One region of the Nonomuraea sp. NPDC005501 genome, then DNA from elsewhere that is predicted to be linked to it. Evidence: riboswitches for the same ligand, from Rfam matches in the RefSeq annotation. Region 1 holds a riboswitch; the other holds the start of a gene.

The links. A riboswitch is a leader RNA that binds a small molecule or an ion and turns the genes downstream of it on or off. The one in region 1 is predicted to bind S-adenosylmethionine.
Region 2: another riboswitch for S-adenosylmethionine. It lies ahead of thrC (threonine synthase); the one in region 1 lies ahead of ABZS51_RS08100 (aminotransferase class V-fold PLP-dependent enzyme).

What each region holds. Positions count from the first base shown of each region.
Region 1 covers NZ_JBEXDT010000009.1:112,111-126,031, forward strand. The annotation lists gene lysX (bifunctional lysylphosphatidylglycerol synthetase/lysine--tRNA ligase LysX) at 1-885, opposite strand, end outside; gene ABZS51_RS08055 (hypothetical protein) at 1,043-1,543, shown strand; gene ABZS51_RS08060 (type III pantothenate kinase) at 1,613-2,395, opposite strand; gene ABZS51_RS08065 (L-aspartate oxidase) at 2,400-4,985, opposite strand; gene ABZS51_RS08070 (hypothetical protein) at 5,080-5,433, opposite strand; gene panC (pantoate--beta-alanine ligase) at 5,443-6,312, opposite strand; gene ABZS51_RS08080 (DUF2520 domain-containing protein) at 6,303-7,193, opposite strand; gene ABZS51_RS08085 (SAM-dependent methyltransferase) at 7,711-8,673, shown strand; gene ABZS51_RS08090 (cytochrome P450) at 8,708-9,898, opposite strand; gene ABZS51_RS08095 (TerC family protein) at 9,898-10,647, opposite strand; SAM riboswitch class IV at 10,766-10,881, shown strand; gene ABZS51_RS08100 (aminotransferase class V-fold PLP-dependent enzyme) at 11,016-12,248, shown strand; gene ABZS51_RS08105 (DoxX family protein) at 12,252-12,938, opposite strand; partial or broken gene ABZS51_RS08110 (NADH-quinone oxidoreductase subunit D) at 13,085-13,921, shown strand, end outside.
Region 2 covers NZ_JBEXDT010000096.1:1,107-18,567, reverse strand. The annotation lists gene ABZS51_RS34485 (ABC transporter ATP-binding protein) at 1-789, opposite strand, end outside; gene ABZS51_RS34480 (ABC transporter permease) at 782-1,711, opposite strand; gene ABZS51_RS34475 (ABC transporter substrate-binding protein) at 2,182-3,819, shown strand; gene ABZS51_RS34470 (ABC transporter permease) at 3,944-4,888, shown strand; gene ABZS51_RS34465 (ABC transporter permease) at 4,881-5,855, shown strand; gene ABZS51_RS34460 (ABC transporter ATP-binding protein) at 5,868-6,905, shown strand; gene ABZS51_RS34455 (dipeptide ABC transporter ATP-binding protein) at 6,889-7,905, shown strand; gene ABZS51_RS34450 (lipid-transfer protein) at 7,996-9,195, opposite strand; gene ABZS51_RS34445 (OB-fold domain-containing protein) at 9,177-9,581, opposite strand; gene ABZS51_RS34440 (S8 family serine peptidase) at 9,628-10,902, opposite strand; gene ABZS51_RS34435 (SAM-dependent chlorinase/fluorinase) at 11,032-11,847, opposite strand; gene ABZS51_RS34430 (DUF3263 domain-containing protein) at 11,964-12,287, shown strand; gene otsB (trehalose-phosphatase) at 12,340-13,110, shown strand; gene ABZS51_RS34420 (hypothetical protein) at 13,160-13,753, shown strand; gene ABZS51_RS34415 (trehalose-6-phosphate synthase) at 13,771-15,216, opposite strand; gene ABZS51_RS34410 (RNA polymerase sigma factor) at 15,248-15,802, shown strand; SAM riboswitch class I at 15,882-16,023, shown strand; gene thrC (threonine synthase) at 16,037-17,269, shown strand; gene ABZS51_RS34400 (MoaD/ThiS family protein) at 17,315-17,461, shown strand, end outside.

The sequences.
Region 1 (13,921 bases):
CAGCGCCGCGACCACGGCCTTCTGGTACATCCGCTGGGTCAGGTCGGCCATGTCGTTGTAGTCGAGGTAGGTGCCGTACGCCTCGAGCATGGTGAACTCGGGGTTGTGCGTGGAGTCCGCGCCCTCGTTGCGGAAGTTGCGGTTGATCTCGAAGACCTTCTCGATGCCGCCGACGACGAGCCGCTTGAGGTAGAGCTCGATCGCGATGCGAAGGTAGAGCTCCATGCCGTAGGCGTTGATGTGGGTCTTGAACGGCCGGGCCGTCGCGCCGCCGTGGATCGGCTGGAGCATGGGCGTCTCGACCTCGAGGTAGCCCTCCTCGTGCCAGAAGTCGCGCACCGCGCGCACGGTGGCGCTGCGGATGCGGGCCATCTCCCGCGCCTCGTCGTTGACGATGAGGTCGACGTAGCGCTGGCGGACCCGCGCCTCCGGGTCGGTGAGGCCGATGTGCTTCTCCGGGAGCGGGCGCAGGCACTTGGAGGTGATCTGCCAGCTCTCGGCCATGATCGACAGCTCACCACGCCGGGAGGTGATGACCTCGCCGATGACGCCCACGTGGTCGCCCAGGTCGACGTCGCGCTTCCAGGCCGCCAGGGACTCCTCGCCCACCCGGTCGAGGGAGATCATGACCTGCAGGTCGCCGGTGCCGTCGCGGAGCGTGGCGAAGCAGAGTTTCCCACCGATCCGGTTGAGCATGACGCGGCCCGCGACCGCGACCTGCTCACCGGTCGCGGTGTCGGGCTCCAGGCCCTCGTGTGTCGCTCTGACCTCGGCGTTGGTCGCCGTGCGCGGGAAGCTCACCGGGTAGGGGTCGACGCCTTCGCTGCGAAGGCGGTCGAGCTTCTCCCTCCGGATGCGCATCTGCTCGGGAAGTTCGTCGCTCACAGCATCAAAGAGTAGGGGATATGGCGAACTGCAAGGGCTCGTCGGTTCGTTGCAGGGTCATCGCAACGCCCCCGCAAGACCTCCGCGTTACCCATGACCCAAGGGCTCAGGGGGTTCGGCAGGGAGCCGGCCCAGGGAGAGAGCTCAAGGAGAGATCATGATCAAGCAGATCGCGACCGGTGTCCTGGCCGCCGCTGCGACCACCGCCCTGGCGCTGTCGCTGCCGACGGCCGCCGGTGCCACCACCGCGACCGCGTCCTCCGCTTCCTCGGCGGCCCACTACGACAGCGACTCCTGGGGCCCGGTGTTCTCGCGCCAGCACCTCGCCAAGGCCGACGGCCGGATCAGCGTCGACTGGGACGACGAGCAGGAGTCCAACTCCGTCGACGTCCGGGGCCGGCTGTTCGACCTGGACGACCGTGACTACGACGAGGGCGGCAAGTGCGCGTACGTGAAGTTCGAGGCGAGCGACTTCGACCACGAGTGGTCCCAGGTCTACAGCAAGAAGTACTGCGGCTTCCCCGGCTACAAGAGGTTCCACTTCGAGACCGAGGACGCCACCAGCGTGCGGGTGAAGGTCTGCCAGACCGGCCAGCACGGCTCGTACCCGACGAAGTGCGGTCCCTGGGAGTACATCTACACCGCCGAGAGCGAGTAGCCGTCGCCCGCCACCGTCCCGAGCGGCCCCCTTCCCGAGCGGGGGCCGCTCGTCCGTGTTCGGGGGGCGTCAGCTCGTGTTGCGGTTGTAGATGAGCCGCAGGCCGATGAGCGTCAGCCAGGGCTCGTGCACGTCGATGGAGCGGGACTCGCTGACCACGAGCGCCGCGTGCCCGCCGGTGGCGACCACGGTCACGTCGTCGGGGTCGTCGGCCAGCTCGGCGACCATCCGCTCGACGATGCCGTCCACCTGGCCGGCGAAGCCGTAGATGATGCCGGCCTGCAGGGCCTCGACGGTGTTCTTGGCGATGACCGACCGGGGGCGGACCAGCTCGACCTTGTGGAGCTGGGCGCCGGCCGCCGCGAGCGCGTCCACGGAGATCTCGATGCCGGGGGCGGTGACGGCTCCCACGTACTCGCCCTTGGCCGACACCGCGTCGAACGAGGTCGCGGTGCCGAAGTCGACGATGATGCACGGGCCGCCGTACTGGTCGATGGCCGCGAGCGCGTTGACGATGCGGTCGCTGCCGACCTCCTTGGGGTTGTCCATGCGCACCGGCACGCCCGTGCGCACTCCGGGCTCCACGATCACCGCGGTCACGTCGCCGTAGTAGCGGCGGCACATCTCGCGCATCTCGTTGAGCACGCTCGGGACCGTGGAGCAGATCGCGATGCCGCTCACGTCGGCGCCCTTCAGCAGGGGCGACTGGGCGAGCAGCCCCTGCAGGACGACCGCGATCTCGTCGGCGGTGCGGCGCGCGTCGGTGGCGAGCCGCCAGTGCTCGATGACCTCATCGCCCTCGAACAGACCGAGCACCGTGTGCGTGTTGCCGACGTCGATCGTGAGCAGCATCCGTTTACCCCCGTAGGTCCAGTGCGATGTCCAGGGCCGGCGCCGAATGGGTGAGCGCTCCCACCGCAAGGTAGTCGACGCCAGTTTCGGCCACAGGACGCGCCGAATCCAACGTCAGGCCGCCGCTCGCCTCCAGCTTCACCAGATCGTTCCTTCTCGCCGGGTTTTCCGCGCTCGTCCGATTTTGGGCCATGCTCGTACGATTTTGAACCATTTGTACGGCAATGGCGATCTCTTCGACAGTGAAGTTGTCCAGCAGGATCTCCTCGGCCCCCTCCTGCAGCACGGGGCCGAGCTGGTCCAGGCGGTCCACCTCCACCTCGATCGGCAGGTCCGGGTACCTCTCGCGGACCGCACGGAACGCCTCGGCGACCCCGCCCGCGGCCACCACGTGGTTGTCCTTGATCAGGGCGGCGTCCGAGAGGGACATCCGGTGGTTGACGCCGCCGCCGCAGCGCACCGCGTACTTCTCCAGCGCGCGCAGGCCCGGCAGCGTCTTGCGGCTGTCACGCACGCGCGCCCGGGTGCCGCTGACCGCCTCCACCCACCTCGCGGTGAGCGTGGCGATCCCGGACAGGTGGGTGAGCAGGTTCAGCGCGGTGCGCTCCGCCGTCAGCAGGCCCCTCGTCGAGCCCTCCACGGTCATCAGCACGTCGCCCGCGCGCACCCGCTCGCCGTCCTTGGCCCGCCGCTCCGCGCGGGTGGCGCCCAGCCGTACGAACACGGCCTCGGCGGCGGCCAGGCCGGCCACGACGCCGTCGGCGCGGGCCACCACGTCGGCCACGGCGCGGGCCCCCGCCGGGATCGTCGCCAGGCTCGTCACGTCGCCGGCCTCCTGGAGGTCCTCGGCCAGCGCCCGGCCGATCAGCGCGTCCACCTCGGCGGGATCGAGCCCGGCGGCGCCCAGCTCCTGCGCCAGGCGCGGCGGCAGCCCGTCGGCGTGCGGGGTGTACGTCATCCTCAGGCCCTCCTCGGTCAGGGTCACGTCCAGGTGGCCCAGCCATTCGTCGTCGTCCCGCTCGGGGAAGTCCTCACGCCAGTGGGACCCGCGCGTCTCCAGCCGGGCCGCGGCGGCGGCGGTGAGCACGGTGGCGACCGTGAGCAGGTTCGTGGCCTCCCACGACTCGGTGCAGGGAGCCACCTGCATCGGGGTCCAGCGGGCGTCGCGCAGCGCCCGCGCCGTGGCGGCCAGCGCCTCGCGCTCGCGCAGCACGCCGGAGCCACGGCTCATGTGCGCCTGGATCCGCGCCCGCACCCGCGGGTCCACCAGCCCGCCCGGGTCGGCGCCGCTTCCCCCTGCCGGGTCGGCGGCGGTCCGGCGGGCGCGGGAGGCGGCGTGGACGTCCTCGGCGATGCGCTCGGCGAAGACCAGGCCCTCCAGCAGCGAGTTGGAGGCCAGCCGGTTCGCGCCGTGCACGCCCGTGCAGGCCACCTCGCCGCACGCGTACAGACCCTCGATGGACGTACGGCCTGACAGGTCCGTACGGACGCCGCCGCTGGCGTAGTGCGCCGCCGGGGCGACGGGGATCAGCTCGGTGGCCGGGTCGATCCCGTGCTCACGGCAGAGCGCGTAGATGGTGGGGAAGCGCGTGGCCCACTTGTCCACGCCGAAGTGCCGGCCGTCCAGGTACACGTGGTCGCGGCCCGTCTCGCGCATCGTCCGCGTGATGGCCTTGGCGACGACGTCGCGCGGCGCCAGGTCGGCCAGCTCGTGGACGCCCCGCATGAACGCGTTGCCCTCGTGGTCGACCAGGAACGCCCCCTCCCCGCGCACCGCCTCGGAGATCAGCGGCTGCTGGCCCGTCGAGCCCTCGCCGAGCCAGAGCACCGTCGGGTGGAACTGGACGAACTCCAGGTCGCGGAGGACGGCCCCGGCCCGGAGCGCGAGCGCCACGCCGTCGCCCGTGGAGACGGCGGGGTTCGTCGTGGCCGCGTACACCTGGCCCATGCCGCCGGTGGCCAGCACCACGGCCCGGGCCCGCACAGCGCCCACCCCGTCGCGCGCGCCCTCGCCCATGACGTGCAACGTCAACCCGGCGGCGCGCCCCCGCGCGTCCTTGATCAGGTCCAGCACCAGGGCGTGCTCGATGATCTCGATCGAGGCGGCCCGGACCGCCTCGGCCAGGGCCCGCTGCACCTCGGCGCCGGTGGCGTCGCCGCCCGCGTGGACGATGCGGTCGCGCCGGTGGCCGCCCTCGCGGGTGAGCTGGAGCTCGCCGTCCGGGGTGCGGTCGAACCGCGCGCCGCGCCCCATCAGGCGCCGCAGCGCGCCGGGGCCCTCGGTCACGAGCGTCCGGACGGCGCGCGCGTCGCACAGGCCGACGCCGGCCAGCAGGGTGTCGCTCAGGTGCTCCTCGGGGGTGTCGGCGGGATCGAGCACGGCCGCGATGCCACCCTGCGCCCACCGGGTGGAGCCTGAGGACAGGACGTCCTTGGTGACGACGAGGACCTTGGCGGCGGGGTCGAGCTCGGTGTGGCGCAGGGCCACGGTGAGGCCGGCGACGCCGGAGCCGACGACGACCACGTCCGCCTCGACCTCCCAACCGGGAGCCGGAGCCGTCAACCGCAGGGGAATCGGCGGGGTACTCATGGGGTCTCCTCGTTCGAGGTGCTTTCGTCAGAATGACGATAACCCCTCCCCGTCGATGCGCCGCCCACGGGGGTACCCCTTCCGGGGGCGGCGGTCAGGGCCGCCGGTTCGCCCGTACCCGGTCCTCCAGCCCGGCCAGCTGGCCGGGCAGGGCCTCGCCGCGTCCGGCGGCGTCGGCCATGGCTGCGCGGAAGTGGCGTTGCAACTCGGGCGCGGCGTCGGCCTGCTGGGCGAGGAGACAGGCCGCCCGCGCGGCGTCCTCGCCCACCTGCGAGATCAGCGGCCAGCCCTGGCTGCTGACCACGGACATGAGCCACACCGTGTTGTCCTCGTCCACGGCGGCGCACCGGTCGGCCCAGCCGGGGTCGGAGGCGTGGCGGGGGTCACGCGCCTCCCGGTCGACGCGCGTCCGGCGTAGAAGTTCGTCCCGTAGCTCGTCGTCGGTCATCCCATGACGCTACGAGTCGGTGATCTGATCCTCAAGGGGGTCGAGCGTGAGAATCACGTTGTCGATCAGGCGGGTGTTCCCGACCTTGGCGGCCACGGCGAGCACGGCCTCGCCGGTGTACGACTCGTCCACGGGGGTGAACGTGGCCGGGTCCACCAGTACGACATAGTCCAGCGCGAGCTCGGAGGCGGCGGCGCCGAGCACGGCCCGCGCGGCCGCGAGCACCTTCGACGGCGCGGTCTCGGCGGCGCCCGCCCGCAGCGCCCGGGACAGGGCCAGCGCCGAGCCCCGCTCGACGGCCGACAGGTAGCGGTTGCGGCTGGACAGAGCCAGGCCGTCGGGCTCGCGGACCGTCGGCGCGCCCACGATCTCGACCGGCACGTCGAGGTCGCGCACCATCCGCCGGATGAGGGCGAGCTGCTGGGCGTCCTTCTGCCCGAAGACGGCGAGGTCGGGCTGGACGAGGTTGAACAGCTTGAGCACGACGGTGAGCATGCCGTCGAAGTGACCGGGCCGGCTGGCGCCCTCGACGACCTCGCCCATGGCCCCCGACGAGACCCCGACCTGGCGCTCGGGGTCGTACATGGACTCGACGGACGGCGCGAACACCACGGCGGCGCCCTCGGCCCGGCACACCTCCAGGTCGGCATCGAATGTACGGGGATAACGCGAAAAATCCTCGTTAGGGCCGAACTGGAGCGGATTGACGAAGATGCTGACCACGACCCGGTCCGCCCTCGCCCTGGCCTCCCGGATGAGCGAGCGGTGCCCCGCGTGCAGCGCGCCCATGGTCGGCACCAGGGCCACGCTCTCCCCGCCGTCCCAGTCGCTCCGGGCCTTGACCAGGTCGAGGCGGTCCCTGGCGACGATCAGGTCCATATGTTCCCTCCGAGCGCGTCGAGCAGGCGCTCGGCCTCCTCGGGCTTCAGCAGTCCGGCGGCGAGCGCGCGGTCGGCGGTGAGCCTGGCCAGCGCGACGTAGGCGTCGGCGGCCTCGGGCGCCGCCAGGATGAGCGCGTCGACGTGCCGGCGCACGGTGCCCGCGTCGCCGCGCACGACCGGCCCGGTCAGGCCGGAGATGCCGAGCCGGAGCACGTTGTCGAGGGCCGCTCCGAGCAGCGGCCCGAGCATCCTGCCGGGGTGCTCGACGCCGATGCGGCCGAGCAGCTCCGACGACTCGGCGATGAGCGTGACCATGTGGTTGGCGGCTCCGGCCAGGGCCGCGTGGTAGAGGGGCCGGTCCGCGTCGGCGATCCAGACGGGCTCGCCGCCCATCTCGATGACCAGCGCCTCCGCGATGGGCCGGAGCGTGTCGGGCGCGGTCACGCCGAACGAGCAGCCGGTGATGCGGCTGAGGTCGTCGTCGCGGCCGGTGAACGTCATCACGGGATGCAGCGCGAGCGGCAGCGCGCCGGCCCGGGAGGCCGGCTCCAGCACGGACAGCCCGTACGCGCCGCTGGTGTGGACGAGCAGCTTGCCGCGCAGGTCGACGCCCGCCTGGGCGAGGCCGGCCACGAGGTCGGGCAGCGTGTCGTCGGGCACCGTGAGCAGGATCAGCTCGCCGGCGGCGACGACCTCGTCGGGCGGCGACGGGGTGAGCCCCAGTCGCTCGGCGGCCCAGCGCTGCGAGGTGTCGGAGACCCCGCTGGCGGCGACGATCCGGTGCCCGGCGTGCGCGAGCGCGGCGCCGAGCGCGGAGCCCACCTTTCCTGCCCCCAGCACGCCCACGGCCAGCCGTGCCGGGCGATCGCCTGCGTTCATGCGTTCCCACCCCTGTCGACCTGATGGCCTGCCGCCCAGCGTAACGGCCGTGCGGGACTGCCTACGTGATCGGGGTTTTGCCGCATGTTGAGTTAGCGACAAATGGGACAAGGGAAGCAAAAGGAGGCGTACTTCCTGTCGGAAGAGATGAGGAGAGGGTCCACCCGCACGGTCACGGGCGCCGGATCACCGACCGGACCCGGCACCCGCGCCGGTGTGCGAGCCCCTTGGAGGTGCGCGCTCCTGGCCGCCCATCCGCCGACTGGCCGGCCGGGGAACTGGAGCTCGGGCAGGCCGCCATTGGCCGCCCGAGCTCCGCGCCACCCGGCACCGCCACGCGCTTCCGACCCCTCCTCCGTGCCGGCCGCGCCCGGCGGCACGCCGTGAACCCGCCGCGAACGTGTCGCGGACGTGTACGGCTGCCCTGGCGACGGGCAAAGGTTAGCGCAAGGCGGTGACAAACGGTAGCGCTATGACGACCGTCCGTGTCATGGCTGGATCATGAGATAGTCCAGTCATGTGGCTCACCTGGCGTGCGGCGACGGAGCGCGCGCTCTACGGCGAGGACGGCTTCTACCTCCGCGAGCGCCCTTCGCGTCACTTCCGCACCTCGGTCAGCGCCACCCCCGCCTTCGCCGACGCGGTTCTGGCGCTGCTGACGGAGACCGACGCCGGGCTGGGCCACCCGCCCGTCCTCGACCTCGTCGACATCGGGGCCGGCGAGGGCCTGCTGGTGCGGCACGTGCTGGAAGCGGCGGACCCGTCGCTGCGCCGGCGGCTGCGGGTCACGGCCGTCGACCTCTCTCCCAGGCCCTACGGCCTGCCGCTCACGGTCACCTGGACCCCTGCCCTGCCGGACGTCATCACGGGCGTGGCGATCGCCAACGAGTGGCTCGACAACATCCCGGTGGACGTGGCCGAGCGGACGTCGGAGGGGACGCGGCTGGTCATGGTGGACACCCGTACCGGCGAGGAGCGGCTGGGCGGCCCCGTGAGCCCCGAGGACGAGGCGTGGCTGGCACGCTGGTGGCCGCTGCCGTGCGTGGGGTGGCGGGCCGAGATCGGCCACCCGCGCGACGCCGCCTGGGCGTCGGTCGTCGGACGCCTCGCCGGGGGTCTGGCGGTGGCCGTGGATTATGCACACCCTGTGGATAACCGTCCGCCCCGGGGGACGCTGACCGGCTACCGCGACGGCGCCGCCGTGGCCCCCATCCCCGACGGCACCTGCGACATCACCGCGCACGTCGCGCTCGACGCGTGCGCCGAGGCCGGCCTGCGGGCCGGTGCGATATCCACAACCTTGTCCACACAACGCGCCGCGTTGCGGACATTGGGGATCACCGGGACACGTCCGCCGATGGACCTCGCGCGGCGCGACCCGCGCGCCTACCTCCGGGCGCTGGCGCGCGCCTCGGAGGAGGCCGAGCTGATCGATCCCGGAGGGCTCGGCGGCTTCGGCTGGCTCGCCCAGCGCCGCTGACCGGGTCGTCCGCACGTCCCCGGGAGGGGAAGGCTCAGGCGGCGCGGAGGTCCAGGGAGCGCAGCCCCCGGATGACGTACCCGGGCTTCCAGGACGGCTCGCTGACCAGCTCCAGCTCGGTCGTGCGGTCCAGCAGCGCGCCGAACGACTCCACCATCTCGATGCGGGCCAGCGGAGCCCCCAGGCAGAAGTGGATGCCCGCGCCGAACGAGATGTGCGGGTTGTCGGCCCGTCCCAGGTCCAGCCGGTCCGGGTCGTCGAACACGTCAGGGTCCCGGTTGGCCGAGCCGAACAGCAGCGCCACCTCCGACCCGCGCGGGATGCGCGTGCCGTGGACCTCGATGTCCTCCAGCACCCAGCGCTCGAAGAGCTGGAGCGGCGTGTCGTAGCGCAGCAGCTCCTCGACCGCCGTGGGCAGCAGGGACCGGTCCGCGCGCAGCCGGGCGAGCTGGTCCGGGTGCCGGAACAGCGACCACCAGCCGTTGCCCGTGCCGTTCACGGTGGCCTCGTGGCCGGCGTTGAGCAGGAGCACGCAGGTGCCGGCCAGCTCGTCCTCGGTCAGCTCGTCGATGCCGGCCAGCGCGCTGATCAGGTCGTCGCCGGGGTCGGCGGCGCGCTCGCGGGCCAGCGCCTTGAGGTAGCCCTCGAACTCCTCGGCCGCGCGCACCGCCGCGTGCTGCGCCTCCGGCGTGGGGTTGAGCTCGTACATGCCGCACATGTCGGCCGACCAGGGGCGCAGCAGGTGACGGTCCGACTCGGGGATGCCCAGCATCTCCGCGATGACCGTCACCGGCAGCGGCTCGGCGACCTCGGCGATGAGGTCGCCGCCGCCCTTCTCCACGAACGCGTCCACCAGGCCCGCGGCGACCGCCCGCACGCGGGGCCGCAGCGACTCCACCATGCGCGGCGTGAACGCCTTGGACACGAGCCGCCGCAGCCGGGTGTGCAGCGGCGGCTCGACTTCGAGCATGCCGTTCCGGCTGACCCTCCAGAACGGCTCCTGGAAGTCCGGCTCGGGCGTCCTGCCGAACTCCTCGTGCGTCGCCACGTGAAGGTAGGTCCGGCCCAGGCGACGATCCCTGAGCAGGGCGTTCACGTCGGCGTGCCGGGAGATCAGCCACTGGTCGGTGGGCTCGTGGTAGGTCACCGGGTCCGTACGGCGCAGCTCGTCGTAGACGCCGTACGGGTGGGCGACGAAATCCGGATTCCGGGGGTCAAAGGGCACTACTGCATCTTAGGAGGCTCCTCCGAGGTGGCGAGCTGCTTGGAGTGGCGGCCGCGCATCCTGATGTTCAGGAGCTCCACGATGACGGAGAAGGCCATGGCGAAGTAGATGTAGCCCTTCGGGATGTGCTGACCGAGCCCCTCGGCGACGAGGACCACCCCGATCAGCACGAGGAACGCCAGGGCCAGCATCTTGATGCTCGGGTGCAGGTCCACGAACCTGCTGATCGGCCCCGAGGCGAACAGCATCACCAGCACCGCCACGATGACGGCCGCGATCATGACGCCCAGCTCGTCCACCATGCCGACGGCGGTGATGACCGAGTCCAGCGAGAACACCACGTCGAGCACCATGATCTGCAGGATGACCGAGACGAACGAGGTGGCCACGCGCTTCTTGCCGTCCTCCTCCTTCAGCTCCATGCTGTGCCCGATCTCGGTGACGCTCTTGGCGAGCAGGAACAGCCCGCCCAGCAGCAGGATCAGGTCGCGCCCGGATATCTCCTGGCCGAAGACCTCGAACAGCGGAGCCGTCAGCCGAACCACCCACGACAGCGCCAGCAGCAGGAGCAGCCGGCTGACCAGGGCCGCCGCGAGACCGAGCACGCGGGCCCTGTCACGCTGCTCGGGCGGCAGCTTGCCGGCCAGGATGGAGATGAAGATGATGTTGTCGATGCCTAGGACGATCTCCAGAGCGACAAGGGTGAAGAACCCTATCCAGATCTGAGGGTCGGTCACCCAATCCAGCATCTGCTTACCTCCACATTTCGGTCGGGGACGGCCGGTTTCCCAGGTCCAACGAGTCGGGTGCCGAGGAAGTTCGCGAGGTTGCGATTCATCGGGGACTGTCGGTTATAGTTCGGACGTAGGTCATGAGTGCCAGCACCAAGCCCCGGCTAGCTGGCCGGCAACCCTCGCGTCCGCGGCGGGGTGCCCCGGGTGAAGACCTGGTCCGTCACGAGGTGTGGCGGGCAAGCGCGGGCTCCGAGGCTGCTCCAGGGGTCCGACGGCCCTGCAGGAGGTTCGCCTTGTCCACGTTGAGCATCTTCGGCTCCGCCCCCGCCCAGTCCGCCGCCGGCGCGTCCGCCGGTACGTCGCATCCGCGTGGCCACCGGCCGATCCCGGCCGTGCTCGGCGCCGATCTGGAGGTGCCGGTCAGGGGCGGGCGGCTCGTGGGGTACGCCAACCTGGACTACGCCGCCAGTGCTCCCTGTCTGGAGCCGGTCAGCGCCGCGGTCACCGCCGCGCTCCCGGCCTACTCCAGCGTCCACCGCGGCGCCGGCTACGCCTCCCAGCTCACCACCGCCCGGTACGAGCAGGCGCGCCACACGGTCCGCGCCTTCGCCGGCGCCCGTCCCGACGACGCGGTCATCTTCACGCGCAACACCACGGACGCCACGAACCTGCTGGCCGGCTGCCTGCCCGCCGGCACGACGACTGTCGTGTTCGACACCGAGCACCACGCCTCGCTGCTGCCGTGGAAGAGGGTCGTGCGGCTCGCCGCGCCCGCGTTCCCGGGTGAGGCCGTCCGCGCGGCCGACGAGGCGCTGGCCGCCGTGGACGGGCCCAAGCTGCTCGTGGTGACCGCCGCGTCGAACGTCACCGGCGAGCTGTGGCCGATCGCGGCGCTGGCGCACATCGCGCACCGCCACGGGGCGCGCATCCTCGTGGACGCCGCCCAGCTCGTACCGCACCGTCGGCTCAACCTGACGGCACTCGACCTCGACTACGTGGCCTTCTCGGGCCACAAGCTGTACGCGCCGTTCGGGGCCGGGGTGCTGATCGGGCGCCGCGACTGGCTGGCCGCGGGCGAGCCGTACCTGAAGGGCGGCGGAGCCGTGCGGTCCGTCGCGCCGGGCGAGGACGGGATCACCGAGTGGCACGACGACCCCGAGCCGCGCCACGAGGCCGGCACACCGAACGTGCTGGGCGCCATCGCGCTGGCCGCCGCCTGCGACGCGCTCACCGCCACGGGCTGGACGGCGCTGGTGCGCGAGGAGGAGCGGCTGATCGCGCGGCTGCGCACCGGACTCGCCTCCATCGAGGGCGTACGGGAGCTGTCGCTGTGGGGGCCGGACCACCCGCGCGTGGGCATCGTGTCGTTCACCGTGGACGGGCTCACGGCGCGCGAGGTCGCCGAGGCCCTGTCGGGTGACTACGGCATCGGGGTGCGCGACGGCAAGTTCTGCGCGCACCCGTTCGTCCGGCACCTGCTGGGAGAGACCGATGGCGGCTGCGAGGACGGCACTGCTTCGGCGGTGCGGGCCTCGATCGGCATCGGGACGACCGAGGAGCACGTGGACCGACTCGTCGGCGCCCTGCGCGACCTCGCCGCCCGCCGCCCCGCCTGACCGTCACCGGTTGGGTGGCTTGCGGTGCTCGTCGTTGTAGAGCGCGTCCAGGTCGCTCATGTCCTGGTCGCTGAGGTTGCCGGGCCGGTGTGAGCCGTCGTCCGGAAGGTGCTGCCGGGGCGCCGTCGTGTCCTCCGCCGGCGTGCTCCTGGGCATGGGCTGCGTCGGCGGCGCGGGCTGGGATTCGGCGGGCGGGGCAGGCGCCGCCCTGGTGGGTGCGGCAGGCGCGGCTCCTGCGGACGCGCCGGCCGTCTCCTGCGCGGCGTGACGGTGCTCGGCCTTGCGCCGGTACCAGTGGGTGAGCACCTGGTCGACGCTCGCACGCCCGCCTCCCAGCACGAGAAGCAGCAGGCACACCGACCCCAGTGCCCCGACGAGCTCCCAGCCCCCGCTGGAGCTCAGGATCCCATGCCCGCGGTGGACGAACACGAAGGCGCCGCCGAGCACGACGAGCAGCGCCACCGCCGCCGGCCGCACCAGCAGGCCGATGATCAGCAGGATGCCCCCCACGGTCTCCACGGTGGCCGTGAACGCGGCGGCGAGCTGCGGCAGCGGCACTCCGCTCTGGCCCATCATCTTCGACACGGCCCCCAGACCGCCCTGCCACTTCTGCAATCCGTGAGCCACGAAGATCACGCCGATCAGGATCCGCACAATGAGCGCGGCCAGATCGAACATCACTCTCTTCATGGTGATTCTCCCCCCATTTGCTGCTATATCTCCCCCTTGCCCGGTTTGGCGATGCGCGTCCATACCGTTCCTTGACCGACCCCGACCGGACGGGGCCGTCCACCCCGCGCTGGATCACCACGGCGACCGGTGGCAGCATGGGCCCTATGACGGAACGCGTGGTCGGCATCGGCGCGGGCGCGAAGGAGCTGGCGACCGAGGACATGATCCTCAACATCGGCCCCCAGCACCCGTCGACCCATGGCGTCCTGCGGCTGCGCCTCACCCTGGACGGCGAGCGCATCGCCACGGCCGAGCCGATCATCGGCTACATGCACCGGGGCGCCGAGAAGCTGTTCGAGGTCCGCGACTTCCGGCAGATCATCATGCTGGCCAACCGGCACGACTGGCTGTCCGGCTTCGCCAACGAGCTGGGCGTGGTCATCGCGGCCGAGCGCCTGCTCGGCATGGAGCCGCCCGTCCGCGCCGTCTGGGCCCGCACGCTGCTGGCCGAGCTCAACCGGGTGCTCAGCCACCTGATGTTCCTCGGCTCCTATCCGCTGGAGCTCGGCGCGATCACCCCCGTCTTCTACGCCTTCAACGAGCGCGAACGCATCCAGGGCGTCATGGAGGAGATCTCCGGCGGCCGCATGCACTACATGTTCAACCGGGTCGGCGGCCTCAAGGAGGAGCTCCCGTACGGATGGCTCGACCGGGTGTCGGAGGCGGTGGCCGAGACCCGGCGCCGCGTCCCCGACATCGAGGACCTCATCCTCGGCAACGAGATCTTCCTGGCCCGCACCAAGGGCGTGGGCGTGCTCGGACGCGAGCAGATCATGCAGTACGGCGTCAGCGGCCCCATCGCCCGCGCCTCCGGCGTGGACTTCGACCTGCGGCGCGACCAGCCGTACCTCGCCTACCCCGAGCTGCCCGTGAAGATCGTCACGCGTGGCGCGGGCGACTGCCATTCACGCTTCGAGGTGCTGCTGGAGCAGCTCAAGGTC
Region 2 (17,461 bases), on a different contig from region 1:
CTCCTCGATGACCCGCAGGTCATGGGCGACGAGGAAGACCGTGCCGGCCTCCTCGCGGATCTGCCGGATGCGCTGCTCGCTCTTCTTGCGGAACTCGCGGTCGCCGGTGGCCAGCGCCTCGTCGATGAGCAGCACGTCGTGGGTCTTGGCCGAGGAGATGGCGAAGCGCAGGCGGGCCCCCATGCCGGAGGAGTAGGTGGACATCGGCAGCTGGACGAACTCGTCGATGCCGGAGAAGTCCACGATCTCCTGGTACTTCTCCTTGACCTCGGCCGGCGTCATGCCCATGGCGTAGCAGCCGAGCACGATGTTGCGCTCGCCGGTGAGCTCGCGCATGAGCGCGGCGTTGACGCCGAGGAGCGAGGGCTGCCCGTCGGTGTAGACGGCGCCCGAGTGGGGCGGCAGGAGGCCGGCGATCGCGCGCAGCAGCGTGGACTTGCCCGACCCGTTGCGTCCCACGATGCCGATGGCGTCGCCGTGGTAGGCCACGAAGGAGACGCCCTTGACGGCGTGGACCTCCTTCATCTGCGGCCTGCCCTGGCGCTTCAGGAGACGCGTGAGGGCGTTGACCGCGTTGCCCTTCTCGACGTCGGTGGCCGCGCCGTAGACGCGGTAGATGATGTGCAGGTCGTCGACGATGACGGTGGGCGTGCCGGTGGGAACGTCGAGAGGCGGCTTGCTGACCGGCGTGGCCGGCTTGGGCTGCGGCTTCGCCTTGCCGTCCTTGCCGGCGGCGACGGCGGGCTCCTCGGCCTTCACCAGTGACAGCTCCTCGGTCAGTTCAGCCACGCCCGTACCTCTCCTCGGCACGCCAGAAGTACCAGAAGCCGAAGCAGAGGGCGAACACCGCCCAGAATACGCAGGATATCCACACCGCATCCGGAGGATTGTGCCCGCCCTCGCTGGTGATGAGCAGGTCGCGCATGGCCTCGATGTAGGAGGCGGCCGGGTTGGCGTAGTACATCACGTCGGCCACCCACTGAGGCAGGTGTGCACTGCCCACGACCTTGGCCTGGATGGAGAAGAAGACGCCCGAGGCGTACAGCCAGGTGCGGGTGATGAAGGGCAGGAGCTGGTTGAGGTCGCGCATGGAGGCGCCCAGGCGGGCCATCACCAGCCCGGCGCCGACGTTGAACATCGTCTGGAGGAGCAGCACGACGGGCACCAACAGCCAGGACAGCGCGATGGGCTCCTGCGTGATGAGGATGATCACCACCAGCACGCCCATGGAGATGGCGAGCTGCTGCAGCTCCTGGATCGTGTACGCCAGCGGCAGGGAGGCGCGCGGGAAGTGCAGCGCGCGGATCATCGACAGGTTGCCGGAGATCGACTTGGCGCCCGCGGTGACGGTCCGCTGCGTGTAGGTGAAGACGAACATCCCCGTCAGGAGGAACGCGGGGTAGTTGTGGATGCCGCCCTTGCCGCCGAGGATGATGCCGAACATCACGTAGTAGATGCCGGCGTTGAGCAGCGGAGTCAGGACCTGCCACAACTGGCCGAGGGCCGAGCTGGAGTACTTCGAGACGTTGCGCGAGGACGCGTACGTCAGGATGAAGTGCCGCCGCTCCCAGAGCTGGCGCACGTAGACAGGAAACCTCGGTCGTGCGATGGCACGGCGAAGCCCGTATCTCGCGGCGAGCTTGGCCAGCGGCTCCTGCCCGCTCCGGCCGCCCGCCTGGGCGTCCGCGACAGCGGATTCCGGCTGACTCATGGCAAGGACTCTATTGGATCCGGGTCGGTGAGGTGCTCCCGCGCGGGTGCGCGGCAGACAGTTGGACGGAGTCCTGGAGCGCCCGGTTCCAAGGCGCCGTCAAGACGGCAACAACCGTAGCCCAGTGACACGGTGCGTGCCCGGCAAGGGCGCGAGCACATTTCGGTAAGAGGTATTTTTGCTCGACTGTCCGTGTCCAAACGTATGGTCATCTGACGGTTATGAGAGCTTCTAGGTCCTCTGAGCCGTATGAGTGTGACGCTGGATTGGCGCACGTGTGACCGAACTGCAACGCGCCAGAGACTCGCTGGTGGCACGTAGTGAGGGATAGTCGCGATCGACTGGCAGGGCGTCGGCTGGTTTGACCATGTCAGCCAAACCCGGGGGATTACCGAACCCCCCGTCAGGCTGCTCACGATCATCGCAGCTCAGCGCTAACGCCCACCTGTAGAGGGAGGAATCTTCTTACCATGCGTGTTACTAAGGGCGCACAGATCGTCGCCGGTACCGCGCTGCTGGCCCTCGCGGTTGCCGCGTGTGGTGGCGGCGGCGGCACCTCGACCGGCACCTCCGGATCGAGCGGGGACACGCCGGTCCGCATGGAGCTCGGCGAGCCGCAGAACCTGCTGGTCCCTTCGAACACCACTGAGTCCGAGGGCGCCGAGGCGCTCGCGGCGGTCTTCGAGCCGCTGGTGAACTATGACGAGAACAAGCAGGTCGTCATGGGCGCCGCGGAGTCGATCGAGACTCAGGACAACAAGGTCTGGACGATCAAGCTCAAGCCGGGCTACACCTGGCACAACGGCGAGCCCGTGATCGCGCAGAACTACGTTGACGCCTGGAACTACGCAGCGAACCAGGACAACGCGCAGGGCGCCGGCTACTTCTTCGGCCGTGTCGACGGCTACGCCGACCTCAACCCGGGCGAGGGCAAGCAGGTCACCACCAAGGAGATGAAGGGCCTCAAGGCGGTGGACGACACCACCCTCGAGGTCACGCTGACCGCGCCGTTCTCCCAGTTCAAGACCATGCTCGGCTACACCGCGTTCTACCCGCTGCCCAAGGCGGCCTTCGGCCCCGACGGCAAGGTGACGGCGGAGTTCGGCGAGAAGCCGATCGGCCAGGGCCTGTTCAAGCTGGACAAGCCCTACAAGAAGGGCACTGACCAGAGCATCGACCTGTCGGTGTACGACAAGTTCCCGGGCAAGAAGCCGAACGGCTGGACCAAGCTCCAGTTCAAGCTCTACAACAGCTCGGAGACGGCCTACAACGACCTGCAGGCCGACAACGTCGACATCCACGACTCGCTGCCCGCGTCGGCGATCGCCAGCGCCAAGACCGCGCTCGGGGACCGCTACCAGGACCAGCCGGACGCCGGTATCGGCTACATCGGCTTCCCCCTGCAGTACAACGACGAGTACAAGGACGTCAAGGTCCGCGAGGCCATCTCGATGGCCATCGACCGGAAGACCATCGCCGAGACGGTCTTCTCCGGCACCCGTTCGCCGGCCGACGACTTCATCAACCCGGCCATCGACGGCTACCGCCAGGGCGCCTGCACGGCCTGCGCCTACGACCCGGGCAAGGCCAAGGAGCAGTACGCCGCCGCCAAGGGCCCGGCCAAGCTGGAGCTCGGCTACAACGCCGACGGTGGTCACAAGGAGTGGATCGAGGCCGTCGCCAACAACCTCCGCGCCAACCTCGGCGTCGAGGTGACGGTCAAGCCGTTCGAGAAGTTCGCCAACATCCTGGACGACCTGGACGCCAAGAAGTACAAGGGCATGTTCCGGATGGGCTGGGCGATCGACTACCCGTCGGCCGAGAACTACCTGTCGCCGATCTTCTCGACCGGCGCCATCAAGACGGGCTCCAACTACGCGGGCTACTCCAACAAGGAGTTCGACGAGACGGTCGCCAAGGGCGACCAGGCCGCCACCCCCGAAGAGGGCCTGAAGATCTACCAGCAGGCGGACGACATCCTCATCAAGGAGATGCCGTACATCCCGGTGTACTTCTACCGGAACAACTCGGGATACTCGACCAAGGTCAAGAACGTCAAGATCAACCTGCTCAACCAGGTTGAGTGGGCTGACGTCGAGAAGGCCTGACACTTGTTCCCGGGGGCGGGCACGCGTGGCGAGCCCGCCCCTCGAGAGCGCCAAGAAGGCAGTCGCCTGGCCGTTTCACCCCATGGATCCAGGCACTGCCTTCCGGCATGTACGGGAGGCTTGAATGGGCCGTTACATCATCAGGCGCCTGATCCAGGCAGTGCCAGTCCTGCTCGGCGCCACCCTGTTCATCTTCGCCATCGTCTTCGCGCTGCCCGGTGACCCTGTCGCCGCGCTGGCCGGTGAGAAGAGGCAGGACCCCAACATCGTCGCGATCATCCGCGACCAGTACCACCTCAACGATCCGCTGCTGGTCCAGTACTGGTACTACATCAGCGGCATCATCTTCCGCGGGGACTTCGGCAAGACCTTCGCCGGCGTCCCGGTGACCCAGCTCCTCGCGGGCAAGCTCCAGGTCACGCTGAACCTCGCGCTGGTCGCGCTGACCCTCGAGGCCATCATCGGCGTCGTCCTCGGCCTGTGGGCGGCGCTGCGCCGCGGCAGGGCGACCGACACCGCGATCCTGGCGTCCACGCTGCTGCTGATCTCCATCCCCACCCTGGTCAGCGGCTTCGTGCTCCAGCTCTGGCTGGGCGTCTGGCTCAAGCAGGTGACCGGCACGGAGATCTTCCCCATCGCGGGCGCCACGCAGGGCCTGAAGTCGTACCTGCTGCCCGGGTTCGTGCTGGCGGGCGTGTCGATCGCGTACCTCACCCGGCTGACGAGAACGAGCCTGGTGGAGACGCTGAGATCCGACTACATCCGCACGGCGATCGCCAAGGGCCTGTCCCGGCGGAGGGTCATCGGCAGGCACGGCCTGCGCAACGCGCTGATCCCCCTGGTCACCTACCTGGGCGCCGACCTCGGCAACCTGATGGGCGGTGCGGTCATCACCGAGACGATCTTCAACCTGCCGGGGATCGGCAAGCAGCTCTACGACGGCGTCTACCTACGAGAACAACCCATCGTCGTAGGAATCGTGACCATCCTGGTGTTGGTCTACATCGTCGCCAACCTGGCCGTCGACCTGATGTACGCAGTGCTCGACCCGAGGATCCGCTATGAGTGACATCCCCCAGGCCGATCCAGCGGCCTCCGAGACCCGGACCCTGACCACGGAGAAGCAGCCCGTCGAGTCGTCCCCCGGCGGCGGCAGGCGCCGCAAGAAGGCGGACAGGCCGGCGAGCCTGTGGAGCGACGCCTGGCACGACCTGCGCCGCCGGCCGATGTTCATCTTCTCGCTGGTCCTCATCGCGATCCTACTGGTCATGTCGTTCTGGCCCTCGCTGTTCACGTCGATCAACCCGCTGGACGCGCGCTCCTGCGACCTCGCGACGGCCCGTCAGGGGCCGAGCGCGGGTCACCTGTTCGGACGCGACAACCTCGGCTGCGACGTGTACGCCAGGACCATCTACGGCGCCGGCAACTCGATCCTCATCGGCGTCAGCACCACGGTCATCACCGCGGTCGTCGGCGGCCTGCTCGGTCTCATCGCGGGCGCCCGCGGCGGGCTCACCGACACGGTCTCCTCGCGCGTCACCGAGGTGTTCTTCGCGATCCCGCAGATCCTGGGCGCGCTGCTCATCACGGCGACGTTCCGGGACAAGGGCCTGGGCATCTGGATCGTCGTGATCGCGCTGTCGGTGCTGGCCTGGCCGATGACGTTCCGCATCATGCGGGCCGCCGTCATCACGGCCAGGAGCCAGGACTTCGTCATCGCGGCGCGGGCGCTCGGCGCGAGCCAGAGCCGGGTCATGTTCGGGCACCTGCTGCCGAACGCGATCGCCCCGGTGATCGTCGTGGCCACCATCAACCTGGGCGGGTTCATCGCGGCCGAGGCCGCGCTGTCGTTCCTCGGGGTGGGTGTGCAGTCGCCGGACATCTCGTGGGGCCTGATGATCGCCGACGCCCGGAACCGGTTCCTGGAGGCGCCGCTGCCGCTGGTGTTCCCGGCCGTGTTCCTCAGCATCACCGTGCTGGCGTTCATCATGCTGGGCGACGCCGTCCGCGACGCGCTCGACCCGAAGCTCAGGTAGGAGGGGGGACAGATGAGTAAGACATCGCTGGACACGTTGCCCGCCGAGGGAGGGCTGGGCGACGAGCCGTTGCTGGCGGTGGAGGACCTCCACGTGGAGTTCGCCACGCGGGCCGGTGTCGTGCGGGCCGTCAACGGGGTGAGCTACACGCTCAACCCGGGGGAGACCCTGGCGGTGCTGGGCGAGTCGGGCTCCGGCAAGTCCGTGACCGCGCAGGCGATCATGGGCATCCTGGACATGCCGCCCGCGCGCATTCCCAAGGGAGAGATCCGCTTCCGCGGGACCGACCTGCTCAAGCTGTCGGACGAGGCGCGCACCCAGGTCCGCGGCCAGCGCATCGCGATGATCTTCCAGGACGCGCTCTCCGCGCTCAACCCGGTGTTCACCGTGGGCTGGCAGATCAGCGAGATGTTCCGCGTCCACCGCGGCATGTCGAAGCGCGACGGGATGGCCAAGGCCGTCGAGCTGATGGACCGGGTCCGCATCCCGGCCGCCAAGCAGCGCGTGCACGACTACCCGCACCAGTTCTCCGGGGGCATGCGCCAGCGCATCATGATCGCCATGTCGATCGCGCTGGACCCGGAGGTGCTGATCGCGGACGAGCCGACCACCGCCCTCGACGTGACGGTCCAGGCCCAGATCATGGAGCTGCTCGCCGAGCTGCAGAGCGAGAGCAACATGGGCCTGATCCTCATCACGCACGACCTCGGCGTCGTCGCCGACGTCGCGGACAAGATCGCGGTCATGTACGCGGGACGCATCGTCGAGAACGCCCCGGTGTACGACATCTACCGGGCGCCCGCCCACCCGTACACGAAGGGTCTGCTGGAGTCGATCCCCCGGGTCGACCTCAAGGGCCAGGAGCTGTACGCGATCAAGGGCCTGCCGCCCAACCTGCTCGACATGCCGACCGGCTGCGCCTTCCACCCGCGGTGCCCGTACCGCCAGGACAACTGCGTGACCGACGCCCCCCCGCTCTACGCGATCAGCGGTGTGCGCAACAGCGCCTGCCACTACTGGAGGGAGGTCCTCGATGGCGACCCAAGGTGAGCGAATCCTTGAGGTGCGGGACCTGGTCAAGCACTTCCCCCTGACCCAGGGCATCATGTTCAAGAAGCAGATCGGCGCCATCAAGGCGGTCGACGGCGTCTCGTTCGAGCTCAACAAGGGCGAGACGCTGGGCATCGTCGGCGAGTCGGGCTGCGGCAAGTCCACGCTCGCCAAGGTGCTGATGGCGCTGGAGCGGCCCACCTCCGGCTCGGTCGTCATCAACGGGCGCGACATGGCCAAGGCCAGGGGCGGCGAGCTCAAGCGGATGCGCCGGAACATCCAGATGGTGATGCAGGACCCGTACACCTCGCTGAACCCCCGGATGACCGTCGGTGACATCGTCGGCGAGCCCTTCGACATCCACACCGAGGTGGCGCCCAAGGGTGACCGCCGGCGCAAGGTGCAGGAGCTGCTGGAGGTCGTGGGCCTCAACCCCGACCACATCAACCGCTACCCGCACCAGTTCTCCGGCGGTCAGCGCCAGCGCATCGGCATCGCCCGCGGCCTGGCGCTCCAGCCCGAGATCATCGTCTGCGACGAGCCGGTCTCCGCGCTCGACGTGTCGATCCAGGCCCAGGTCATCAACCTGCTGGAGCGGCTGCAGAACGAGTTCGGCCTGGCGTACATCTTCATCGCCCACGACCTGTCGGTGGTGCGCCACATCTCCGACCGGGTCGCGGTGATGTACCTGGGCAAGATGGTGGAGCTGGGCAAGGACCTGGAGATCTACGACCGGCCGGCCCACCCGTACACCCAGGCGCTGCTGTCGGCCGTCCCGGTCCCCGACCCCGAGGGCCGCGAGCAGCGCGAGCGGATCATCCTGCAGGGCGACCCGCCCTCGCCGGCCAACCCGCCGTCGGGCTGCCGCTTCCGCACCCGCTGCTGGAAGGCCCAGGAGATCTGCGCCGAGGAGGAGCCGCTGCTCCAGATCCGGCCGGGCACGTCGCACCTGAGCGCCTGCCACTTCGCGGAGACGCACGACGTGGTCCACGTCGGCTAGCGCCGCCGTCCAGCCACACGGGCCCCGCGCGATCCGCTCGCGCGGGGCTCCGCGTTCGTCCAGGCGGTATGTCAGCTCTTCGGGCGTACGTCAGCGGGTGGCGATGACCGCGGAGCCGTGCCCGAACAGGCCCTGGTTGACCGCCAGCCCCACCGTGGCGCCGGCCACCTGGCGGGCGCCCGCCCGGCCGCGCAGCTGCCAGGTCAGCTCGCACACCTGGGCGATCGCCTGGGCGGGGATGGCCTCGCCGAACGAGGCGAGCCCGCCGGAGGGGTTCACCGGGACACGCCCGCCGAGCGCGGTGTCGCCGGCCCGCAGCAGCTTGTCCGCCTCGCCCGGCGGGCAGAGCCCGACGTCCTCGACCCAGTCCAGCTCCAGCGCCGTGGACAGGTCGTACACCTCGGCGAACGACACGTCCTCCGGTCCCAGCCCCGCCTCCTCGTAGGCGGCGTGGGCGATCGCCGCGCGGAACGGCCGTTCGGGAGGCGGCACGGCGGCGCGGGAGTCGGTGGCGAACTCCGGGAGCTCCAGGACGGCGTTCGGGAAGGACGGCGTCACCGTGGACACGGCGGCCAGGCGCACCGCGTCCGTGACGCCGCGCCGCCGCGCGTAGTCGGCGGAGGCGAGCACGAGCGCGGCCCCGCCGTCGGAGGTGGCGCAGATGTCCATGAGGCGCAGCGGATCGGCCACCATGGGCGAGGCCAGCACCTCCCCGGCCGTGACGGGCTTGCGGTAACGGGCCAGCGGGTTCAGGGAGCCGGCGCGGGCGTTCTTGACCTTGACCGCGGCGAAGTCCTCGGCCGTGGAGCCGTGCAGGGCCATGCGGCGGCGCGCGTAGAGCCCGAAGTAGGCGGGGTTCGTGGCGCCGAGCAGGCGGAAGCGCAGCCAGTCCGGGTCGTCCGGGCGGTCGCCGCCGACCGGCTTGAAGAAGCCCTTCGGGGTCGAGTCGGCGCCCACCACCAGCGCCACGTCGCACAGCCCGGCGAGGATCCGGGTGCGCGCGATGTCGACGGCCTGCGCGCCGGAGGCGCAGGCGGCGTAGCAGGACGCGATCCGGGCGCCCGACCAGCCGAGCGCCCTCGCGTACGTGGCCCCGGCCACGAAGCCCGGGTAGCCGTTCCTGATCGTGTCGGCGCCCACCAGGAACCCGACCTCGGGCCAGCTCACCCCGGCGTCGCGCAGCGCCTCGCGGGCCGCCGCGACGCCGTACTCGGTGAACGGGCGGCCCCACTTGCCCCACGGGTGCATGCCCGCGCCCAGCACCACCACGCTCACGACGCCGGCCCCCACATCCACACCAGCGGCCCGTCGGCGAGCGCGCCGTGGGTCAGCTCCAGCTCCATGCCCACCTCCAGGTCCTCGACCGTGAGGTCCCTGACCTGTCCGAGCACCACGATCCCCTCGCGCTCCAGCTCCACCGCCGCCAGCGTGACCGGCGTGTACGGCTCGGCGGCCACGTACGGCTCGGGCGGGGGATAGCGGGCGTCGGTGTAGGACCAGACCCGGCCCCGCCGGGACAGTCGCGTCACCTCCAGGCTCTCGCTCTCGCAGCCGGGGTCGGGGCAGCCGCCGGTCCGCGGCGGGAACGTCACCGTGCCGCAGGCGGAGCACCGGGCGCCCAGGAGGTGGGTGGCGCCGTCCTCGATCGTGAACCAGCCGTCGATCGCCAGGGTCATGCCACGAGTATTACACAAGCGCTTGCTAGGTTTAAGCTCGTGCGGCTCAGGAGGCGCGCCGCCGCGCCACCACGTGCGCGGCCATCGCCAGGCAGAGCACGAGCAGCCCCACCAGGGTCGGCAGCCGCGACTCCGGCTCCGGTCCGGCGGTCCGGCCGGGCGCGGGCGGCGGCGGAGGGGCCTTGCCCGCACGGGCTCCCGCCATCCGGCCCGCCTCCCGCAGCGCGAGCAGCGCGTCGGCCACGCCGTGCCCGTACGAGGGGTCGCGGGCGGCCGGGCGAGAGACCGTGCCGCGTTCGATGGCCGCGCGCACCTGGTCGGGTGGCAGGCCGGGGTAGGCGGACCTCACCAGTGCCGCGATGCCCGCCACCATGGCCGCCGCCGCGCTCGTGCCGTCGCCCACCACGTACGAGCCGGCGCCGTCGGCGGTGAGGATGCCCGTGCCGGGGGCCACCACCGACAGGTAGTTCTGGCGGTTGGAGAACGCCGTCACCCTGAGCCGCTGGTCCACCGCGCCCACCGCGATGACGCCGGGGTAGGCGGCCGGGTAGTTCCTGCGGTTCGTGGTCTCGCCGTCGTTGCCGGAGGAGGCCACCAGCACGGCGCCGCGGCACAGCGCGTACCGTACCGCCGCCTGCTCGGCGGGCGAGCCCCTCCAGACGCCGCTGCCGCCGCCCAGGGACATGCTGATGACGTCCGCGCCGTGGTCGGCGGCGTAGCGGATGCCGCGGGCCAGGGCGTCGGGCCGGCCGGCGGAGGGATGGGTGCGGAGCGGGTCGTCGTTCTCCAGCGTGACGCGGACGGACAGGACGCGGGCCTCGGGGGCGACGCCGATCACACCGGTCCGTGCGGTCTCCTCCCCGGCCCGCGTCACGCGGGCCGGGGAGGAGGGCGAGGAGAACGCGGCGACCCGGGAGGCGGCGGGCGTGCGGGTGTGGCCGTGGCCGGCGATGAGGCTGGCCATGGCGGTGCCGTGGTGGCCCCACCGGCCGGGCCGGCTCCCGGCGCCGGTCAGGTCGGGACCGGCCACCACGGAGCCCGCGAGGTCGGGGTGGCGACCGTTCACGCCGGTGTCGAGGACCGCCACCAGCACGCCCTCGCCTCTGCTGATCCGCCACGCCTCGGGCAGGCGCAGCGCGGGGAGCTGCCACTGCGCGGCCTCGTACGCGGCCGTCCCGGTGCGGGCGGCGGCGCCGGCGCTCGATGTGCGGCCCGTCAGCGGCGAGGCGGACAGGCAGGCGACGAGACAGGTGACGAGACAGACGGTGAGGCGGGGTAGGAGTCTCCTGGGGACGCGCGGCATGGGACGGAAGTGGCGCATCGCGACCTCCGGGGCAGGTGGGGGGATGCCCGTTGCCGGAGATTGTGACACGCGACGCCCACGATTGATCAGGACCTTCAGTAAACGGTCCGATACATCGCGTAATTAGGCTTAAGTAACTTTCGTAGCCTAAGACTTGGCTATAGAGGGAGATATCCGGACATGAGCGCCGGGGGGAAGCCCGAGCCGCTGCGCCGCGTCCCCCGAGTTCACCGCGATCGCGATCAGCCCCGCCGAGTCCGCGAACGCCACCAGCTCACCCGGCGGCACCGCCGCGTACGTCTCCCGGTACGGCAGCGTGAGCTGCCGCCGCCCCAGCCACACGCCCAGCGTGTCGCCCACCCGCGCCCCCAGCGCCTCCAGGTGGCTCGCGGTGATCGACAGCTGCGTGTTGCCGTAGCGGTCGACCGAGACGACCTCGCCCTCCACGGCACCCTCGCGCACCACCGAGGTCGGCTCCGCCAGCGAGACGAGCCGGCCGACCGGGCGCTCCGGGCCCATGTCGGCCGGCTTGGCGCCCTTGAACAGCCGGGCCGCGACGGCCGAGTAGATGTCGCGCCCGTGGAAGGTGGGCGAGACGGGTCGCAGGAAGTACTCCTCGTTGCTGAGCTCGTACGCCGCGTCGGCGCCCCCGCTGGCGTGCACCGCCCACGACAGCAGCCCGTTGTCCGGGCCGACGAACACCCGGCCGCCCGCCTCGATCGCGACGGCCCGGCGGGTGCCTCCCGTGCCGGGGTCCACCGCGCCGATGTGCACGCCCAGGGGCAGGTAGGGAATGGTCTGCGCGAGGATCGCGGCGCCGCGCCGTACGTCGCCCGACGGGATGGTGTGGCACACGTCGATCACCCGGGCCTCGGGAGCGATGCCGGCGATCACCCCGTGGCAGGCCGCCACGTAGCCGTCCTCCAGCCCGTAGTCCGTGAGAAGCGTGATGACTGAGGTCACACTTCGTGACTGTACGTCTAGCCATCCGCCATGAACAGCCGGACTGCGCACATTACGATGGCGTCGGGCCGCATGCGCGTGTCGTATCGTCGCGCGCAGCCTTTGGAGGAGGAACCATGGACACTGCACCGGCCGGCGGTGACAGTGCACCCCGACAGCCAGCGCACGACCAGCCCCTCACGTCACCCGCACAGCTGACCCGACGCGATCTCGACCTCCTTGCCTTCGAGCGCCAGTGGTGGCGCCACGCGGGCGCCAAGGAGCAGGCCATCAAGGAGACCTTCGGGTTCTCCGCCACCCGCTACTACCAGCTTCTGGGCGAGCTCATCGACAAGCCGGCCGCCCTGGAGCACGACCCGATGCTGGTCAAACGGCTGCGCAGGCTGCGCGCCGGCCGCCAGCGGGACCGCGCCGCGAGGCGTCTGGGCATGCGCCCCTGACCGGCTGGGTAGGCCCAGCCGCGTGAGGAACATCCCTGGAGACATCCCTGGCATGGAAGCCATCCTGAAGGACCCGGCGGGTGCCGTGATCGGGCTCGACTTCGACGGGACGCTGTCCCCGATCGTGCCCGACCCGGCCTCCGCCCGGATCCACCCGGAGGCGCCCGGCGTGCTGGCCGAGCTGGGCGGGCACGTCGGGGCGGTGGCCATCGTGACCGGACGGCCCGTCGCCACCGCCCTGGAGCTCGGGCCCGGCCTGGCCGACGTGCCGGGCCTGGTGGTGCTGGGCCACTACGGCTTCGAGCGATGGGAGCGCGGCACGGTCTCCGGCCCGCCGCCTCCCGCCGGCGTGCCGCGGGCGGAGGCGGAGCTGCCGCTGCTGCTCGACTCGCTGGGCCTGAAGGGCGTGACCGTGGAGGACAAGGGCCGGGCGGTGGCCGTCCACACCCGCCGCGCCGACGACCCGGAGGGCGCGCTGGCCGCGCTGCGCGAGCCGCTGGCCGAGCTGGCCGCCCGGCACGGCCTGGTGGTGGAGCCGGGCCGGCTCGTGCTGGAGCTGAGACCGCCGGGCATGGACAAGGGGCACGCGCTCGGGCTGTTCCTGGCCGAGCGGGCCGCGAGGTCCGTGATGTTCGCCGGGGACGACCTCGGCGACCTGGCCGCCTTCGACGCGGTCGAGGCGTCGGGGCTGCCGGGCGTGACCGTGTGCAGCGGCTCGGCCGAGGTCACCAGGCTCGCCGAGCGGGCCGACATCGTGGTGGACGGGCCAGACGGGGTCGTGGCGCTGCTCCGTGAGCTCGCCTCGGCTGTCGCGCGCTCGTGATCAAGTCGTTCGTGATCGATCTGCAAGTGCCCGGCCGTACGGTCACGGCATGCCGAAGACAGCTCTCGCCGCCGCGGGCCTCGCCGCGGCGGTCACGCTCCTGATCCCCGCCACCGCCACCGCTTCCGCCACCGCCTCCGCCGGGGGCTCGGGCACCCCCCTCCGCCTGCGCGACGGCCTGACGCTGAGCCTGCCGGGCGGCTGGAAGGTGTACGGCAAGGGCGACTGGATCCGCGTGGTCACCGGCTCGTGCCCCAAGCCCGGGTCGGGTTACGCCGGGTCGGAGTGCGACAGCTTCTGGATCCTCGGGCCGAAGGCCATCGAGCTGGGCGGCGAGGTGTTCGAGCCGTACACCGCCGAGCGCCCGTTCTACCCGGCCACCGACGTCCAGCCCTGCCCGCACGACCGCAGGTGGGGCGAGAGGCTCGGCGCCGCCAGGGTCAAGGGCCTGCGTCAGGTCGGCCCCGGCCACAAGGCGTACTACCGCGAGTGGAAGGCCACCTGCGTCACCTACGACGGCGCCGAGGTCAGGTCGAGGTGGATCCAGCGCGAGTGGTACCTGCCGAGGACCAAGGTGCTCGTCGTCGACCAGTGGAACACCCCGGGCCTGGCCGGCGTGCTCAAGCGCGCGACCTGGCGATGAAGGTGGCCTTCGGCCGGTCAGCCCTGGGTGGGGCCGAGCTTGTCGAGGGCGTCGAGCTGCGCCTCCAGCCACCGTTCGGGCGGCAGCGCCGTGGCGGCGGCGACCAGCTCCCGGCGGCGGCGCACCCGCTCCTCCTCGGGCATGACCAGCGCCTCGTGCAGCGCGCCGGCCGTGTCGCTGATGTCGTAGGGATTGACCACGAGGGCGTGCGGCCCCAGCTCGGCCGCCGCCCCGGCCTCGCGTGACAGCACCAGGGCGGCGCGCGGCGACAGGATCGGGCCCTCCTTGGCCACCAGGTTCATGCCGTCGCGGATCGGGTTGACCAGGAGCACGTCGGCCATCCGGTAGGCGGCCAGCGAGCGCGGGTAGTCGTCGTTGACGTTGAGGATCAGCGGGTCCCAGTCCTCGGTGGCGTACTCGTCCTCGATCTCCTGGGCGCACCGCTGCACCGAGGCGGTGTACTCGCGGTACTCGGGCAGGTCGTGCCGGCTCGGGTAGGCGAAGGCCAGGTGGACGACCCGCCCGTGCCACTCGGGGTGGGCGGCCAGGAACTCGCGGTAGGCGAGCAGGCCGCGCACGATGTTCTTGGACAGCTCGGTCCGGTCGATGCGGACGATCAGGGCGCGGTCGCCGACCTGGTCGCGCAGCGCGGCCATGTGCGACTCGACGTCGGGCTCGCCGGCCCGCTCGCAGAGCGCGTCGCCGTCGACCCCGAGGCCGTGCACCCCGACGCGGGTCGTACGGCCCTCGTGGGTGATCGTGCGGGCCGCGTGGTCGACCCTGGCGCCGAGCAGCGCCCGGCAGCAGTCCATGAACGCGTCCGCCCAGCGTGTGGCGAGGAAGCCCGCGTGGTCGGCGCCCAGGATGCCTTCGAGCACCTCGCGGGCCACGTCGTCGGGCAGCAGCGAGAAGTACTCGGGCGGCGCCCACGGCGTGTGGCTGAAGTGGGCGATGCGCAGGTCGGGCCGCTCGGCCCGGAGCATGGCGGGGGTGAGGGTCAGATGGTAGTCCTGCACCATGACGCGGGCCCCGTGGTGGGCCTCCTCGGCCAGGGCCAGCGCGAACGCGCCGTTGTAGTCGCGGTACGACTCCCACTCGCGCAGGAACCTGGAGCCGAAGCTGGGCGCGTTGGGGATGTCGTAGAGCAGGTGGTTGACGAACCAGAGTGTGGAGTTGGCCACCGCGTTGTAGGCGCGGTGGAACGTCGCCGCCGGGATGTCGAGCATCCGCAGGGCGCCCGTGTCGTAGCCCGCGTGGTCGAGCCGACCTCCGGGGGTCTGCCGGGCGGCGATGCGGTCACCGTCGGACAGCGCGGCGCACACCCAGAGCACACCGTGGTCCTTGGTCACTCCGGACAGCCCGGACACCAGCCCCCCGCCGCCGCGTTTCATGGTCAGCGCGCCGTCGTCGTCGACGGTGAACGAGACCGGGCCTCTGTTGGAGGCGACCAGGACACTGTTCATTTAACCTCCCTCCGATCGTAGGATCCCAGCTATGGCGCTTGATGAGCTAACCGAGGAACTGGCCCGTTCCGCCGCAGCCGGAGATCATCGCGCGCTCGGCGAGCTCCTGAAGCGGATCGAGCCCGACGTGATGCGGCATTGTGCCCGCATTCTCCCCTACCGCCAGGACGCCGAGGAGGCGTCCCAGGACACTCTGCTCGCGGTGGCCCGCAACATCGGTCGCTTCGAAGGGCGGGCCAGGTTCAGCACGTGGCTGCACATCGTGACGGCCAACTGCGCGCGGACCACGTACCGGTCGCTGAAGCGGCGGGCCGCCGAGCAGACCTCCGAGGAGCTGCCGGTGCAGAAACCCGACGTGGCGCGAGTCAGCGTCATCGCGGGGTCGCGGCTGGACCTGCTCGACGCCATGGAGGCGCTGGAGGCCGACAAGCCCGACCTGGCCCAGGCGCTGGTGCTGCGCGACATCGTCCAGCTCGACTACAACGAGGTGGCCGAGCAGCTCGGCATCCCGCTCGGCACCGCCAAGTCGCGCATCCACCAGGCGCGCAAGTACGTTCAGGCGGCGCTCGGCGACGACTACCGGTGAGATCACTCGTCTCATGCTATGAGACGAGTGGACGGCGGCGGCGCGTGGCCGGGTACAGTCTGATGCGACAACTGAATATTGCTCATCCAGAGGGGTGGAGGGACCGGCCCTGCGAAGCCCCGGCAACCCTCCCGGCTTGAGACTCGCGACCTGGCGGGGCCGACCGGGACAAGGTGCCAATTCCGGTCTGCGGTCAAGGTGGCCGCGGGCGAAGATGAGGGAAGGCCTCGCTTCATGTCGCTTGACTTCGGTCCTGCCACCGCCCTGTCCTGCCGCGAGTGCGGCACCCGCTACGACCTCGGTCCGAGCTTCGCGTGCCTGGAGTGTTTCGGGCCGCTCGAGGCGGCCTACTCCTTCGGCGACGTCCGTCGCGAGGACATCGAGGCGGGCCCGGCCAACATCTGGCGCTACCGCTCGCTGCTCCCCGTCCCCGCCGACGTGGCCACCAAGCCGAACATGAACCCCGGCTGGACCAAGCTCGTCAAGGCGGGCAACCTCGGCCGCGCGCTCGGCCTCAAGTCCCTGTACGTCAAGGACGACTCCGGCAACCCCACCCACTCCTTCAAGGACCGGGTCGTGGCCATCGCCGTCGAGGCGGCGCGCAACTTCGGCTTCCACACCCTGTCGTGCTCCTCCACGGGCAACCTCGCCGGAGCGGTGACGGCCGCGGCGGCCCGCGCCGGGCTCGACGCCTGCGTGTTCATCCCCGCCAACCTGGAGCAGGCCAAGATCGCCATGGCCCGGGTGTTCGGCGGCAAGCTCATCGGCATCGACGGCACCTACGACGAGGTCAACCGGTTCTGCTCGGAGCTGATCGGCGACCCGATGGGCGACAAGTGGGGGTTCGTCAACGTCAATCTCCGGCCGTACTACGCGGAGGGCTCCAAGACGCTCGCGTACGAGATCGCCGAGCAGCTCGGCTGGCGGCTCCCCGAGCAGATCGTCATCCCGATCGCCTCCGGGTCCCAGCTCACCAAGATCGACAAGGGCTTCAAGGAGCTGATCGCCCTGGGGCTGGTCGAGGACCGGCCGTACAAGGTGTTCGGCGCCCAGGCGCTCGGCTGCTCGCCCGTGTCGGCCGCCTTCAAGGCCGGCCATGACGTGGTCCAGCCGGTCAGGCCCGACACCATCGCCAAGTCGCTGGCCATCGGCAACCCCGCCGACGGCCCCTACGTGCTCGACATCGCCCGCCGCACCGGCGGCGCGGTGGAGGACGTGACGGACGCCGAGATCGTGGACGCGATCAAGCTGCTCGCCTCGACCGAGGGCATCTTCGCCGAGACGGCGGGCGGCGTCACGGTCGGCGTGCTGAAGAAGCTCGCCGAGAGCGGGCGGCTCGACCCCGAGGCGGAGACCGTGGTGCTCAACACCGGCGACGGGCTCAAGACGCTCGACGCGGTCTCCGGGGACGCCCAGCCCACGGCTGTGATCAAGCCCTCTCTCGACGCGTTCCGCGCGGCTGTCTGACCGCCGCACGCGGCTGCCCGTTCAACCAGGAAAGGCGACTTAATCATGAGTGTTTCTGTACGGATTCCCACCATCCTGCGCACGTACACCGGCGGAAACGCGGAAGTGAGTGGCGAGGGCACGACTCTTCGTGACGTCCTCGCAAAGCTCGACTCCGACTACCCGGGGATCGGCGCGCGAATTCTGGATGAA